3 regions of the Citrobacter enshiensis genome follow, and region 2 is predicted to be linked to each of the others. Evidence: predicted binding sites of a transcription regulator. Region 2 holds the regulator's gene; each other region holds the start of a gene.
The links. Region 2 encodes Fur, which represses iron uptake genes when iron is present. Its sites were predicted from a motif close to ATAATAATGAGAACNACTATCAA; they were not measured.
Positions count from the first base shown of each region.

Region 1: feoA (ferrous iron transporter A) is a predicted target of Fur. The motif match lies at 1,540-1,562, and genes of this name have one in related genera.
Region 3: bfd (bacterioferritin-associated ferredoxin) is a predicted target of Fur. The motif match lies at 1,966-1,988, and genes of this name have one in related genera.

Region 1 is NZ_CP119862.1:322,339-326,618, forward strand. Features, by position in the region: gene feoB (Fe(2+) transporter permease subunit FeoB) at 1-1,177, opposite strand, end outside; gene feoA (ferrous iron transporter A) at 1,196-1,423, opposite strand; gene P2W74_RS01445 (Tex family protein) at 1,912-4,245, opposite strand.
Region 2 is NZ_CP119862.1:3,351,354-3,355,633, reverse strand. Features, by position in the region: gene chiP (chitoporin ChiP) at 1-932, shown strand, start outside; gene P2W74_RS16145 (ChiQ/YbfN family lipoprotein) at 982-1,314, shown strand; gene fur (ferric iron uptake transcriptional regulator) at 1,411-1,857, opposite strand; gene fldA (flavodoxin FldA) at 2,145-2,675, opposite strand; gene ybfE (LexA regulated protein) at 2,826-3,119, opposite strand; gene ybfF (esterase) at 3,248-4,021, opposite strand; gene seqA (replication initiation negative regulator SeqA) at 4,206-4,280, shown strand, end outside.
Region 3 is NZ_CP119862.1:387,901-392,180, reverse strand. Features, by position in the region: gene rplC (50S ribosomal protein L3) at 1-3, opposite strand, end outside; gene rpsJ (30S ribosomal protein S10) at 36-347, opposite strand; gene P2W74_RS01790 (prepilin peptidase) at 725-1,204, shown strand; gene bfr (bacterioferritin) at 1,188-1,664, opposite strand; gene bfd (bacterioferritin-associated ferredoxin) at 1,737-1,931, opposite strand; partial or broken gene P2W74_RS01775 (EF-Tu C-terminal domain-related protein) at 2,115-2,708, opposite strand; partial or broken gene P2W74_RS01770 (GTP-binding protein) at 2,723-3,163, opposite strand; partial or broken gene P2W74_RS01765 (GTP-binding protein) at 3,235-3,537, opposite strand; gene fusA (elongation factor G) at 3,608-4,280, opposite strand, start outside.

The DNA.
Region 1 (4,280 bases), 1.9 Mb from region 2:
ACTTACCCGGTAGCCCCAGCGCTTGCATCAACCGGTCCATCACAAACGCTGCGCGCGCCATGTAACCGGAGTCTTCAAGGAACGAGAGGAACAAGTACATCATCCCGATCTGCGGCACCAGCGGCAGAACGGTGTTGATCCCACCGCCAAGGCCCTGGGCCAGGAAAATAGTTAACCACTCCGGGAAGTGAAGGGTGTAGCCAATCCACTGGATACCATGCACAAACAGTGCGACCGAGCCGACGTCAAACAGCGGCTGTAAAGCACCACCGATGTTAATGGCAAGCAGGAACATCAGGTACATGACGAACAGGAAAATCGGCAGGCCGAGGAAGCGGTTAAGGATGATTTTATCCACCGCCGTGGTGAAACGGCTGGGTTCGGCGGTCAGCGTATTGCTCACCACGTCGCAGATGGCGGCGATACACTGGTAACGCGCGTCGGCGATGTGCAGCGCCGGGTCTTCCATCGTTTCGCTTAAGCGAGTTATTGAGGCGTCAAGACGTTGCGCGGCGTCACCGGCATACGCGCGGCTATAGATATCACCTTCCAGCATCTGCAGACCGAGCCAGCGGCGCTGTTGCAACGGCATATCCGGGGACATCGCATCAGCCAGCGAATGGGCTTCACGTAACAGCGGTTGGGCATAATGCACCAGCTCAACGCTGTCATTTGCCTGATGGCGGTCGATGGCTAATTTCAGCGCTTCAATCCCGCGACCCCGCGTGGAAACCAGCGGTACGACCGGACAGCCAAGGCGTGCGGAAAGGGCATCAATATCAATACGGATCTGCTGTTTTTCAGCAATATCCAGCATGTTGAGTGCGACAATGCAGGGAATGCCTAATTCAAGCAGTTGTAACGTCAGGTAGAGGTTACGCTCAAGGTTAGAGGCATCGACCACGTTGATCAGCAGGTCAGCGTCGCCGCTCAGAATGTAATGGCAAGCAATTTGCTCATCAAGCGAGGTTTGCGACGAAATGGTGGTCAGCGAATAGGTGCCGGGTAAATCGACCAGCGTGACCTGGTTATCGGTCGTGGCGAACTGACCCTCTTTACGTTCGACGGTAACGCCAGCCCAGTTGCCCACGCGCTGACGCGCACCGGTGAGCTGGTTAAATAAGGTTGTCTTGCCGGAATTTGGATTGCCAATTAAACCAATGGTTAATTTTTTCATTTTTATAGACTCACTGTATTAACAGGAAACCGCTTCCACTTCTAATAAGGCCAGATCTTTTTTACGCAATACCAGGCTAACACGACGCGTTTCGATATGAATAGGGTCGCCTAAGGGCGCAACGCGCACCACATTAAAAGAGGAGCCGGGCAGCATGCCGAGGGAAAGCAGTTTTTGACGGTACGCCGGACTGATTTCACGGGCAAAGCCGGTAATTTTCCACGCAGTGTCTGGAGTGAATTGCATAGGGGCCTACTTTGTTTCTCGCTAACTGGATGTTTACCTCATGCGGTGCGCTAAAGCGGAGGGCATGAGACCAGATGATTAGCCAACGAAGGAAAGATTAAATAATCAACAGTACAATGATAATGAGAATGGTTTCTATCATCAATACTTAAAATGTGACCGAATGTGGTTTTGTATAATAAATTGAACCAATCTTGATATGGCTCAACATTTATTCCCCTTACGGACAGGTAATGCCCTTCGGCAATAATTAACCCTCTTAATGTTTAATTAACGTTTTATATGTTAACGATGTGATAATTAATAGTGTCATCCTCACCTGATGAAATTAATTAACAGATTCATTCTGCAGACGTTAATTGTTAAACCGTAAATGGATTTGCTTGTCGGGAAGAAAGGGGCGAAACGTTGAGAATCTGAGAAAAACGGAATGCTGCTTCTGGCACGAGAGCCGTGCCAGAAGCAGGAAGACGCAAACAAAACCGGCGTTAGCGTTTTTTACCCATCGCTGCGGCCAGCGCGTCCATCATGGCGCTGTTACCGGAAGGTTGAGCGTCGTGACCGCGCGGTTTCGCCGCTTTTGCCGCCGGGCGATTGCCCTGGGCACGTTCATTGCTGCCACTACTGCGACGGGCGTTAGTTTCACCTGGCTGTTCGTCCAGACGCATGGTCAGGGCAATACGCTTACGTTGCAGGTCTACTTCCAGCACCTTCACTTTAACGATGTCGCCCGCTTTCACCACGGTATGGGGATCTTCAACGAACTTGTTCGACAGGGAAGAGATATGCACCAGACCGTCCTGATGGACGCCGATATCCACAAATGCGCCAAAGTTAGTCACGTTGGTGACTGCGCCTTCCAGGATCATGCCAGGCAGCAGATCGTTCATGGTCTCCACACCATCGGCAAACTGAGCGGTTTTAAACTCCGGACGCGGGTCGCGACCCGGTTTTTCCAGCTCTTTGATGATATCGGTGACGGTCGGCACCCCGAAGCGTTCGTCAGTAAAGTCAGACGCTTTCAGGTTACGCAACTCGCTGCTGTTGCCCATCAGGTCGCGCAATGACTGTTCGGTGGCGGCCAGAATGCGTTCGACGATGGGGTACGCTTCCGGGTGAACGGTGGAAGCATCCAGCGGGTTATCGCCATGGTTGATACGCAGGAAGCCCGCACACTGTTCAAAGGCTTTTGGCCCCAGACGGCTCACTTTCAGCAACTGTTGGCGGTTCTGGAACTGGCCGTTCTCATCGCGCCAGCTCACGATATTTTGCGCCATCATCCGGGTCAGACCTGCCACGCGGGTTAACAGCGGCACGGAAGCCGTGTTCAGATCGACGCCGACGGCGTTTACGCAGTCTTCGACCACGGCGTCCAGTTTACGGGCGAGCTGAGTCTGGCTGACGTCATGCTGGTACTGGCCTACACCGATGGATTTCGGATCGATTTTTACCAGTTCGGCCAGCGGATCTTGCAGACGTCGGGCGATAGAAACCGCACCGCGCAGCGAAACGTCGAGGTCCGGGAACTCCAGTGCCGCCAGTTCGGAAGCCGAGTAAACGGATGCGCCGGCTTCGCTGACAATCACCTTCTGGGCGGTCACTTTCGGGAACTGTTTCTGTACGTCGAGGAAGAAACGCTCCGTTTCGCGCGATGCGGTGCCGTTGCCGATGGCGACCAGCTCAACGTTGTATTTTTCGCACAGCGCGGCAACCGCGACGGCGGCTTTGGCTGCCTGACCGGTATGCGGGTAAATGGTGTCGGTGGCGACCAGTTTACCGGTACCGTCAACAACGGCGACCTTCACGCCGGTACGCAGACCCGGATCGAGACCCATGGTGGCGCGCAGACCGGCAGGCGCTGCCATCAGCAGATCGTGCAGGTTACGGGCGAAGACGTTAATCGCTTCATCCTCCGCGCGCTCGCGCACGGTTCCCATCAGCTCGGTTTCGAGGTGCATCAGCACTTTAATACGCCATGTCCAGCTCACTACACCTTTGCGCCAGCTGTCCGCCGGGGCGTTGTTCAGGCGCAGGCCGAGGTGGTCCTGGATAATCTGTTCGCCGTGGCTCTCTTTCGGCGGCTCATCGAACTGCGGATCGGCATTCAGTGAGAGCTGTAATACGCCTTCGTTACGACCGCGGAACATCGCCAGCGCGCGGTGAGACGGAACGGAGGAGATCGGTTCGTGATGGTCGAAATAGTCGCGGAATTTCGCGCCTTCTTCCTCTTTGCCTGCCACTACGGTCGCCACGATGTGGGCGTTTTTCCACAAATAATCACGCACTTTCGCCAGCAGAGCGGCATCTTCGGCAAAACGCTCCATCAGGATGTAACGCGCTCCGTCGAGCGCTGCTTTGGTGTCAGCCACGCCTTTTTCGGCATCGATATATTTGGCGGCTTCTGTTTCCGGGTCGTTAGACGGGGCGGTCCACAGCAGGTCGGCCAGCGGCTCAAGGCCTGCTTCGATGGCGATTTGCCCACGGGTACGGCGCTTCGGTTTATAAGGCAGATAGAGATCTTCGAGTTCGGTCTTACTTAACGTACCGTTGATGGCATTTGCCAGCTCATCGGTCAGTTTGCCTTGCTCGGAAATAGATTTGAGGATCGACTGACGTCTGTCTTCCAGTTCGCGTAAATACCCCAGACGCGTTTCCAGGTTACGCAGTTGCGTATCATCCAGACCGCCGGTGATTTCCTTACGATAACGTGCGATAAACGGCACGGTGTTCCCTTCGTCAAGCAGGCGAACGGCAGCTTCTACCTGTTCGGCGCGTGCCTGAATTTCGCCCGCAATAATGCGGCAGAAAGAATCATTCATCATGGATTGGCTTCATCTACTGAGTAAAAATCAGGGAA
Region 2 (4,280 bases):
TGTTAGCGCCGCACTGGAGCTTTATGCCGGGTACCTATCAAGGGGCAGAAGCCGGAGCCAACTTTGACTATGGCGATGCGGGTGCGTTGAGCTTCTCCTATATGTGGGCCAACGAGTATAAAGCGCCGTGGCACATTGAAGTGGATAAATTCTACCAGGCTGATAAAAAGACCAAAGTCGATTACCTCCACTCCGTTGGCGCAAAATACGATTTCAAAAATGACCTTATTCTTGAGGCTGCCTTTGGTCAGTCTGAGGGCTATGTCGATCAGTACTTTGCCAAAGCCAGCTACAAATTCGATCTGGGTGGGAATCCGTTTACCACCAGTTACCAGTTCTACGGCGCACGCGATAAAGTTGATGACCGCAGTGTGAACGATATCTACGACGGCACTGCATGGTTGCAGGCACTGACTTTCGGTTACAAAGTGGCGGAAGTGGTCGATCTGCGTCTGGAAGGAACCTGGGTTAAAGCGGACGGGCAGCAGGGTTACTTCTTGCAGCGTATGACGCCGACCTACGCCTCCTCAAACGGTCGTCTGGATGTCTGGTGGGATAACCGTTCCGACTTTAACGCCAACGGCGAAAAAGCGGTCTTCTTCGGCGCGATGTATGACCTGAAGAACTGGAATCTGCCAGGTATGGCGCTGGGAGCATCGTACGTCTATGCCTGGGATGCAAAACCGGCTACCTGGCAGAGCAACCCGGATGCGTTCTACGACAAAAACAAAACCATCGAAGAATCCTCCTACAGTCTTGATGCGGTTTATACCATGCAAGAAGGACGTGCCAAAGGCACCATGTTTAAACTGCACTTCACCGAGTATGACAACCACTCCAACATCCCAAGCTGGAGCGGCGGTTATGGCAACATCTTCCAGGATGAGCGTGACGTGAAGTTCATGGTTATCGCCCCATTCACTATTTTCTGATGCCAGTCGCGGCAGGGTATTTCTCTGCCGCATCGTTGAGGACCGTTATATGAAAAAAATGTTACTCATCGCCATTATGGCGTCAGGGCTGGTGGCCTGCGCGCAATCTCCCGCACCCAAGGAAGATAGCCGCCTTAAAGAGGCATACAGTGCGTGCATTAACACCGCGCAAGGTTCACCGGAAAAAATCGAAGCCTGCCAAAGCGTATTAAATGTGCTGAAAAAAGAAGACCAGCATAAGCAGTTTGCTAACGAAGAAAGCGTGCGGGTACTGGATTACCAGCAATGTATTCAGGCGACACGTACGGGCAATGGTCAGGCGGTACAAGCCGATTGCGATAAAATCTGGAAAGAAATTCGCAGTAAAAACACAGTACAGTAAATGTACTCACTGGAAGGGAAAAAGACCTGCTTTGATAGCGGGTCTTTTTTTGGGCATAAAAAAGCCAACCGCGTGGTTGGCTCTTTGGGGGGCATATTACTTTGCGTCGTGCGCGTGTTCGTCTTCGCGGCAATCGCCTTCAGCGCAGTGACCGTAAAGATAGAGGCTATGGTTGGTTAAACGAATACCATGCTTAGTCGCAATTTCACGTTGGCGCGCTTCGATAGAATCATCGCTGAACTCGATCACTTTGCCACAATCGAGGCAAATAAGATGATCATGATGATGCTGTTGAGTCAGTTCAAAAACGGACTTACCGCCTTCAAAATTGTGGCGGGTCACGATACCGGCGTCATCGAACTGGTTCAGCACGCGATACACGGTCGCCAGACCAATTTCTTCACCCATGTCGATCAGACGTTTATACAAATCTTCCGCACTGACGTGATGGTTATCCGGTCCCTGAAGAACTTCCAGAATTTTTAAACGAGGAAGCGTTACTTTCAGGCCAGCCTTCTTTAATGCGGTATTGTTGTCAGTCATGCGGAATCTGTCCTGTTGCTAAACGATTCACTTCATTAAAGAAGTGACAGTAATTGCACTTGAGAGAATGCGTATCATTATAGAACTGCCATGTCTAAATGAAAACTGCAAGCCTCGGGCAAATATTATTAATCAAAACGTGGTACTGCCTACAATCACACTGTGCAATACCAGAATAACACCCGAACATTGTACAGGGATGGGCAGGAAAGTTACAAATTTGTAGCAATTATTTTGATTGGTTTTATCTATTGATGCGGCGCAGATAGTTTCTGCGCCGCACGAAATCAGGCGTTGATGATTTCGTCGAGATGCAGTTCGGCAGAAATCTGTTTAACCCATTTTTCAACGCGCTCAGCGGTCAGTTCCGGCTGACGGTCTTCGTCGATAGCCAGACCGACAAAATGATCGTCATCAGCAAGACCTTTGGAAGCTTCGAAGTGATAGCCAGCGGTTGGCCAGTGACCTACGATGGTCGCGCCGCGCGGTTCGATAATGTCGCGGATGGTGCCCAGCGCATCGCAGAAGTATTCTGCGTAGTCTTCCTGATCGCCGCAGCCAAACAGAGCCACCAGTTTACCATTGAAATCAATGTCTTCGAGGGTAGGGAAGAAGTCATCCCAGTCGCACTGTGCTTCACCGTAGTACCAGGTTGGAATACCTAACAGCAGAATGTCATACCCTTCCAGGTCTTCTTTACTGCTTTTCGCAATGTCATGAACATCGGCAACGTCTTTACCAAGCTGTTTTTGAATCATTTTTGCGATATTTTCGGTATTACCGGTGTCGCTGCCGAAAAAGATGCCAGTGATTGCCATGAGTAAAATAACCTCTTGAAACTTATTGAAATGGTGGTGGCGTATTGCCCACGGATAAGGGCAATCATAGCAGATCAGTCAGGCATGCGGAAACAGCAAACACGCAGGACTGCACTCTGTGCTACACGATTTATGATTTAGAGCAGAAATTCAGACAGACCCCTGGCCACGCAGCGAGATAAGCTGGTTTGTCAGCATCTCTTCAATGAGCTCACTGCGGCTCATATTGCGTGCTTCCGCCAGTTCATTCAGCGCATCCACGGCATCAGCATTCAGCTTCAGTTCGACACGCTTAAGCCCACGAACCTTGTCGCGTTTAAGCTGATTACGCTTGTTAATGCGTAGCTGTTCATCACGCGAAAGCGGATTGGTTTTGGGTCGTCCCGGGCGACGCTCGTGCGCGAACAGATCTAATGTCGTACGGTCCGTTTGTTCTTTGGCCATGATTTTGGTGACTTCGGGGAAACAATCAGCCAGGCGTATGCCCGGATGGATAGCGCGCCATCATACATCAGCGAGTGAGGCACGCCAACGTCCACGCACGTAATCGCGCGCGGACGCTGAGTTTTTAATCAGTTAGCCTTATCCGCCAGATACCGGCGTATCGCGCGTAGCACGGCATCCGGTTTTTCTGCATGCACCCAATGGCCAGCACCCGCAATCACATGCGCCCGGGCCTGAGGAAATTGGGTCAGTAAATCGTGACGATAGGCCTCGGTGACGTAGGGGGAATTGCCGCCTGGGATAAACAATGCCGGATGATCCCAGGCGGGAATGGTTTCCCACCCCACGATATGCGGGTACTGCTCCCACAATACGGGCACGTTAAAGCGCCACTCGCCATCGACATACGACTTTAACAGGAACTGGATCACGCCTTCTTCCTGGAGGTGCTGGCGCATGACGGCTGCCGCCTGCTGGCGTGTTTGCGCGTCAGATTCGGTCACGGCGTTGATCGCGGCAAAGATCTCATCGTGGCGGCGCACGTGATAATCAACCGGCGCAATATCAATCGCCACCAGTTGATCAATACGATCCGGCGCCAGTGCGGTCAGCGCCATGACGGCTTTTCCGCCCATTGAGTGACCAATGAAGGTGGCTTTTTCGATATTCGCAGCGTCCAGGGTATCCAGCAGATCCTGCGCCATCGCCGGGTAATTCATCTCCGCTGAGCGGGGAGAAAGACCGTGGTTACGCATATCAACCTGGATGATGTCGTGATCCTCTACAAGATCGCGCGCCAGTATGCCGAGGTTATCAAGGCTACCAAACAAGCCGTGAACAAGGACGATGGGAGAATTATTGTGCAGCTTTTGTGCAGATTGCGCTCGGATGTTCAATTTCATGGCAAAGTTCTTTTTTTCGCTCTGTCGGGTTAGGGTATTATGTTGACCATTCTGCCACGGGGCTGCAACAACTACGGTTTACTCCGAGTTTTTCTGACAGCCTGGCTTGACGCTATCCGCTGTTGGGATTTGCCCCTATAATCCCAACGACTTGTATTCAGATAAGACACCGCACTGGATTAAGATGAAAACGATTGAAGTTGATGATGAACTCTATAGCTATATTGCCAGCCACACCAAGCATATCGGCGAGAGCGCA
Region 3 (4,280 bases), 2.0 Mb from region 2:
CATTGTATCAACCTCTCAATCGCTCGATGACCTGATTAACCCAGGCTGATCTGCACGTCTACACCGGCAGCCAGGTCCAGACGCATCAGAGCATCAACGGTTTTTTCAGTTGGCTCAACGATGTCAACCAGACGCTTGTGAGTGCGAATTTCGTACTGATCACGCGCATCTTTGTTAACGTGCGGGGAGATCAGAACGGTAAAGCGCTCTTTGCGGGTCGGCAGCGGGATCGGACCACGAACTTGCGCACCAGTGCGCTTAGCAGTCTCGACGATTTCCGCGGTTGATTGATCGATCAGACGATGATCAAACGCTTTCAAACGGATACGGATTCTTTGGTTCTGCATGAGACCAGAGCTCCAATTATTTTATAGACGAAATAGTTACTCCTCAAACCCATTACGATTGATGGGAGAGTGTAACCGTTCTTACAGAGTTCCCCGATTGGGAACATTGTCTGGTATTGCTTTCGCAGTACCGGTGGCTCATATCGAACCGCTGTCAATATTAGACAAGCCCGCGCATTATACGTAAATCTCAGTCTTACGCAAGCGCCGCGTAGATATTAATCATTTTTCGGCAATGCGGGCGCCATTCCATCCTGTCTGTAAGAACTCCGCATTTCATTTTTTCTGCGGAACGGAGGAGACAAAGCAGCAGATACGACATTGCGTGAAAAGTTACCGCCGCTAAGGTGGTCTCACTGTCTACGCAGGAGTTATCCATGTACTCTGCTCTCCCTTTTCTGCTCACATACCTTTTTTTATCAGGACGTCTGTGGGTCACCGATTTGCGAACGGGTTTTTTACCCGATCGATTAACCTGCCCTCTACTTTGGAGCGGTCTCATTTATCATCAGCTTTTCCTGCCCGCACGCTTGCCCGATGCCCTATGGGGAGCCGTCGCTGGCTATGTCCTGTTCGCCCTTCTCTACTGGGGTTATCGTCTGGCTCGCCGACAAGAAGGATTGGGCTATGGTGATGTGAAGTTTCTTGCCGCCCTGGGCGCCTGGCATGAATGGCAGTCATTACCCATGCTGGTGTTTATTGCCGCGTTTTTGGCCTGCGCCGCAGTGGGGATGGATCTCTTCAGGGATGGTAAGGCTGTATTAAAAAACCCGCTGCCTTTTGGGCCATATATGGCGGCTGCGGGTTTTATCATGGGATGGGAAACACTGATGCCGATAGTTAGTCTGCGACTTTAATTTGTGATTGCAGGTAGTTTTGCAATCCAAGTTTCGAAATTAAATCCAGCTCTGTTTCCAGCCAGTCGATATGCCCTTCTTCATCTGCAAGAATTTCAATCATCATATCCCTGCTGACATAATCATGAACGGTATCTGCGTAAGCGATAGCTTCACGTAGATCCTTCGCGCCTTCAAGCTCCAGCCGAAGGTCGGATTGCAGCATTTCTTCGACATCTTCACCAATGCCTAACTTGCCGAGATCCTGCAAATTTGGAATGCCCTCCAAAAACAAGATACGCTCAATGTACTTATCAGCGTGTTTCATCTCATCAATGGATTCATGGTATTCGACATCATTGAGGCGAATCAGGCCCCAATTTTTAAACATACGAGCATGGAGAAAATACTGGTTGATCGCGACAAGCTCATTACCCAATAGTTTATTGAGATAACTTATGATTTTAACATCACCTTTCATTTTATAGTCCCTCCGCTTCCACTCTTTGAAGAGTAGATGGGGCTACAGGGATGTCAAAAAAAAGAATGTGACTCAGGCGATCTCTTTAAATTCCGGTATCTGTGTCAATTCGTCCTGCATCACTTCACGAGCAGCCCGAACACACTTACCACATTGATTTCCAATAGCAATAAACTTACGCAATTGTTGAAAAGATTGTGGATGAAACTGACGTACCGCCTGACGGATTTTTTTATCACTGACACCATTACACAAACAAACGTACATGATCGCTCCCGTTCAATTTCTGCGCAAAGTGTAAATGAGAATAGTTATGATTACAATAGCACAAATATATAGACGCAGCCGGAGAGCAATAAAAAATGCGAATAAATATGACAAGATTAAATGTCAGGCAGCAAAAAGGGCGCCGTAGCGCCCTTTTTAAGCTCAAAACTAATTATTAAATAATTAGCTCATTACTTTAGCAACAACGCCCGCGCCAACGGTACGGCCGCCTTCACGGATTGCGAAACGCAGACCGTCGTCCATCGCGATCGGGTGAATCAGGGTAACAACCATTTTGATGTTGTCGCCCGGCATTACCATCTCTACGCCTTCCGGCAGTTCGATGGTACCAGTCACGTCAGTAGTACGGAAGTAGAACTGCGGACGGTAGCCTTTGAAGAACGGAGTATGACGGCCGCCTTCATCTTTGGACAGGATATAAACTTCAGATTCGAACTTGGTGTGCGGCTTGATAGAACCCGGCTTAGCCAGTACCTGACCACGTTCGATTTCTTCACGTTTGATACCACGCAGCAGAACACCAACGTTCTCACCAGCACGGCCTTCGTCCAGCAGTTTGCGGAACATTTCAACGCCAGTACAGGTAGACTTGGCAGTCTCTTTGATACCAACGATTTCAACTTCTTCACCAACTTTAACGATACCGCGCTCTACACGACCGGTAACAACGGTACCACGACCGGAGATGGAGAATACGTCTTCGATAGGCAGCAGGAACGGCTTGTCAATCGCACGCTCTGGTTCTGGGATGTAAGAACGATACCGCGCTCTACACGACCGGTAACAACGGTACCACGACCGGAGATGGAGAATACGTCTTCGATAGGCAGCAGGAACGGCTTGTCAATCGCACGCTCTGGTTCTGGGATGTAAGAATCCAGGAAGCCAGCCAGTTCGATGATTTTCGCTTCCCACTCTGCTTCGCCTTCCAGCGCTTTCAGAGCAGAACCACGAACGATCGGAGTGTCGTCGCCCGGGAAATCGTACTGAGACAGAAGTTCACGAACTTCCATTTCTACCAGTTCCAGCAGCTCTTCGTCATCAACCATGTCGCATTTGTTCAGGAACACGATGATGTACGGAACGCCTACCTGACGACCCAGCAGGATGTGCTCACGAGTCTGCGGCATCGGGCCGTCAGTCGCAGCAACAACCAGGATCGCGCCGTCCATCTGCGCAGCACCAGTGATCATGTTTTTAACATAGTCGGCGTGGCCCGGGCAGTCTACGTGTGCGTAGTGGCGAGTCGGGGTGTCATATTCAACGTGAGAACCAGGATCGCGCCGTCCATCTGCGCAGCACCAGTGATCATGTTTTTAACATAGTCGGCGTGGCCCGGGCAGTCTACGTGTGCGTAGTGGCGAGTCGGGGTGTCATATTCAACGTGAGAAGTGTTGATGGTGATACCACGAGCTTTTTCTTCCGGTGCGTTATCGATCTGGTCGAATGCACGAGCAGCACCGCCGTAGGTTTTAGCCAGTACGGTGGTGATTGCAGCGGTCAGAGTAGTTTTACCGTGGTCGACGTGGCCGATAGTACCAACGTTAACGTGCGGTTTTGTACGTTCAAATTTTTCTTTAGACACGGCTATATTCCTTACTATAGTGCTCTCCCCTTCAGGAGAGAGCACGGGACTTAGGTTTTAACCCCGGGGCTTATTTACCACGGGCTTCGATTACGGCCTGAGCAACGTTGTTCGGCGCATCATCATACTTCAGGAATTCCATCGTGTATGATGCACGACCTTTGGTCAGAGAACGCAGCTGAGTTGCATATCCGAACATTTCAGACAGCGGAACTTCAGCGTGGATCTTAACGCCTGTTACTTCAGATTCCTGACCGCGCAGCATACCGCGACGACGGCTCAAGTCACCGATAACATCACCAGTGTTCTCTTCCGGAGTCTCTACTTCAACCTTCATGATCGGCTCAAGCAGAACAGGTTTTGCTCTCTTAAAGCCTTCTTTAAAGGCGATAGAAGCAGCCAGTTTAAACGCCAGTTCAGAGGAGTCAACGTCATGGTAAGAACCGAAGTGCAGACGAACACCCATGTCTACTACCGGGTAACCAGCCAGCGGACCAGACTTCAACTGCTCCTGGATGCCTTTATCAACGGCAGGGATGTATTCGCCAGGAATTACACCACCTTTAATGTCGTTGATGAACTCGTAACCTTTCGGGTTAGAGCCCGGCTCCAGCGGATACATGTCGATAACGACGTGACCATACTGACCACGACCACCAGACTGTTTCGCGTGTTTACCTTCGATATCGGTAACTTTCGCACGAATCGCTTCGCGGTAAGCAACCTGAGGTTTACCGACGTTC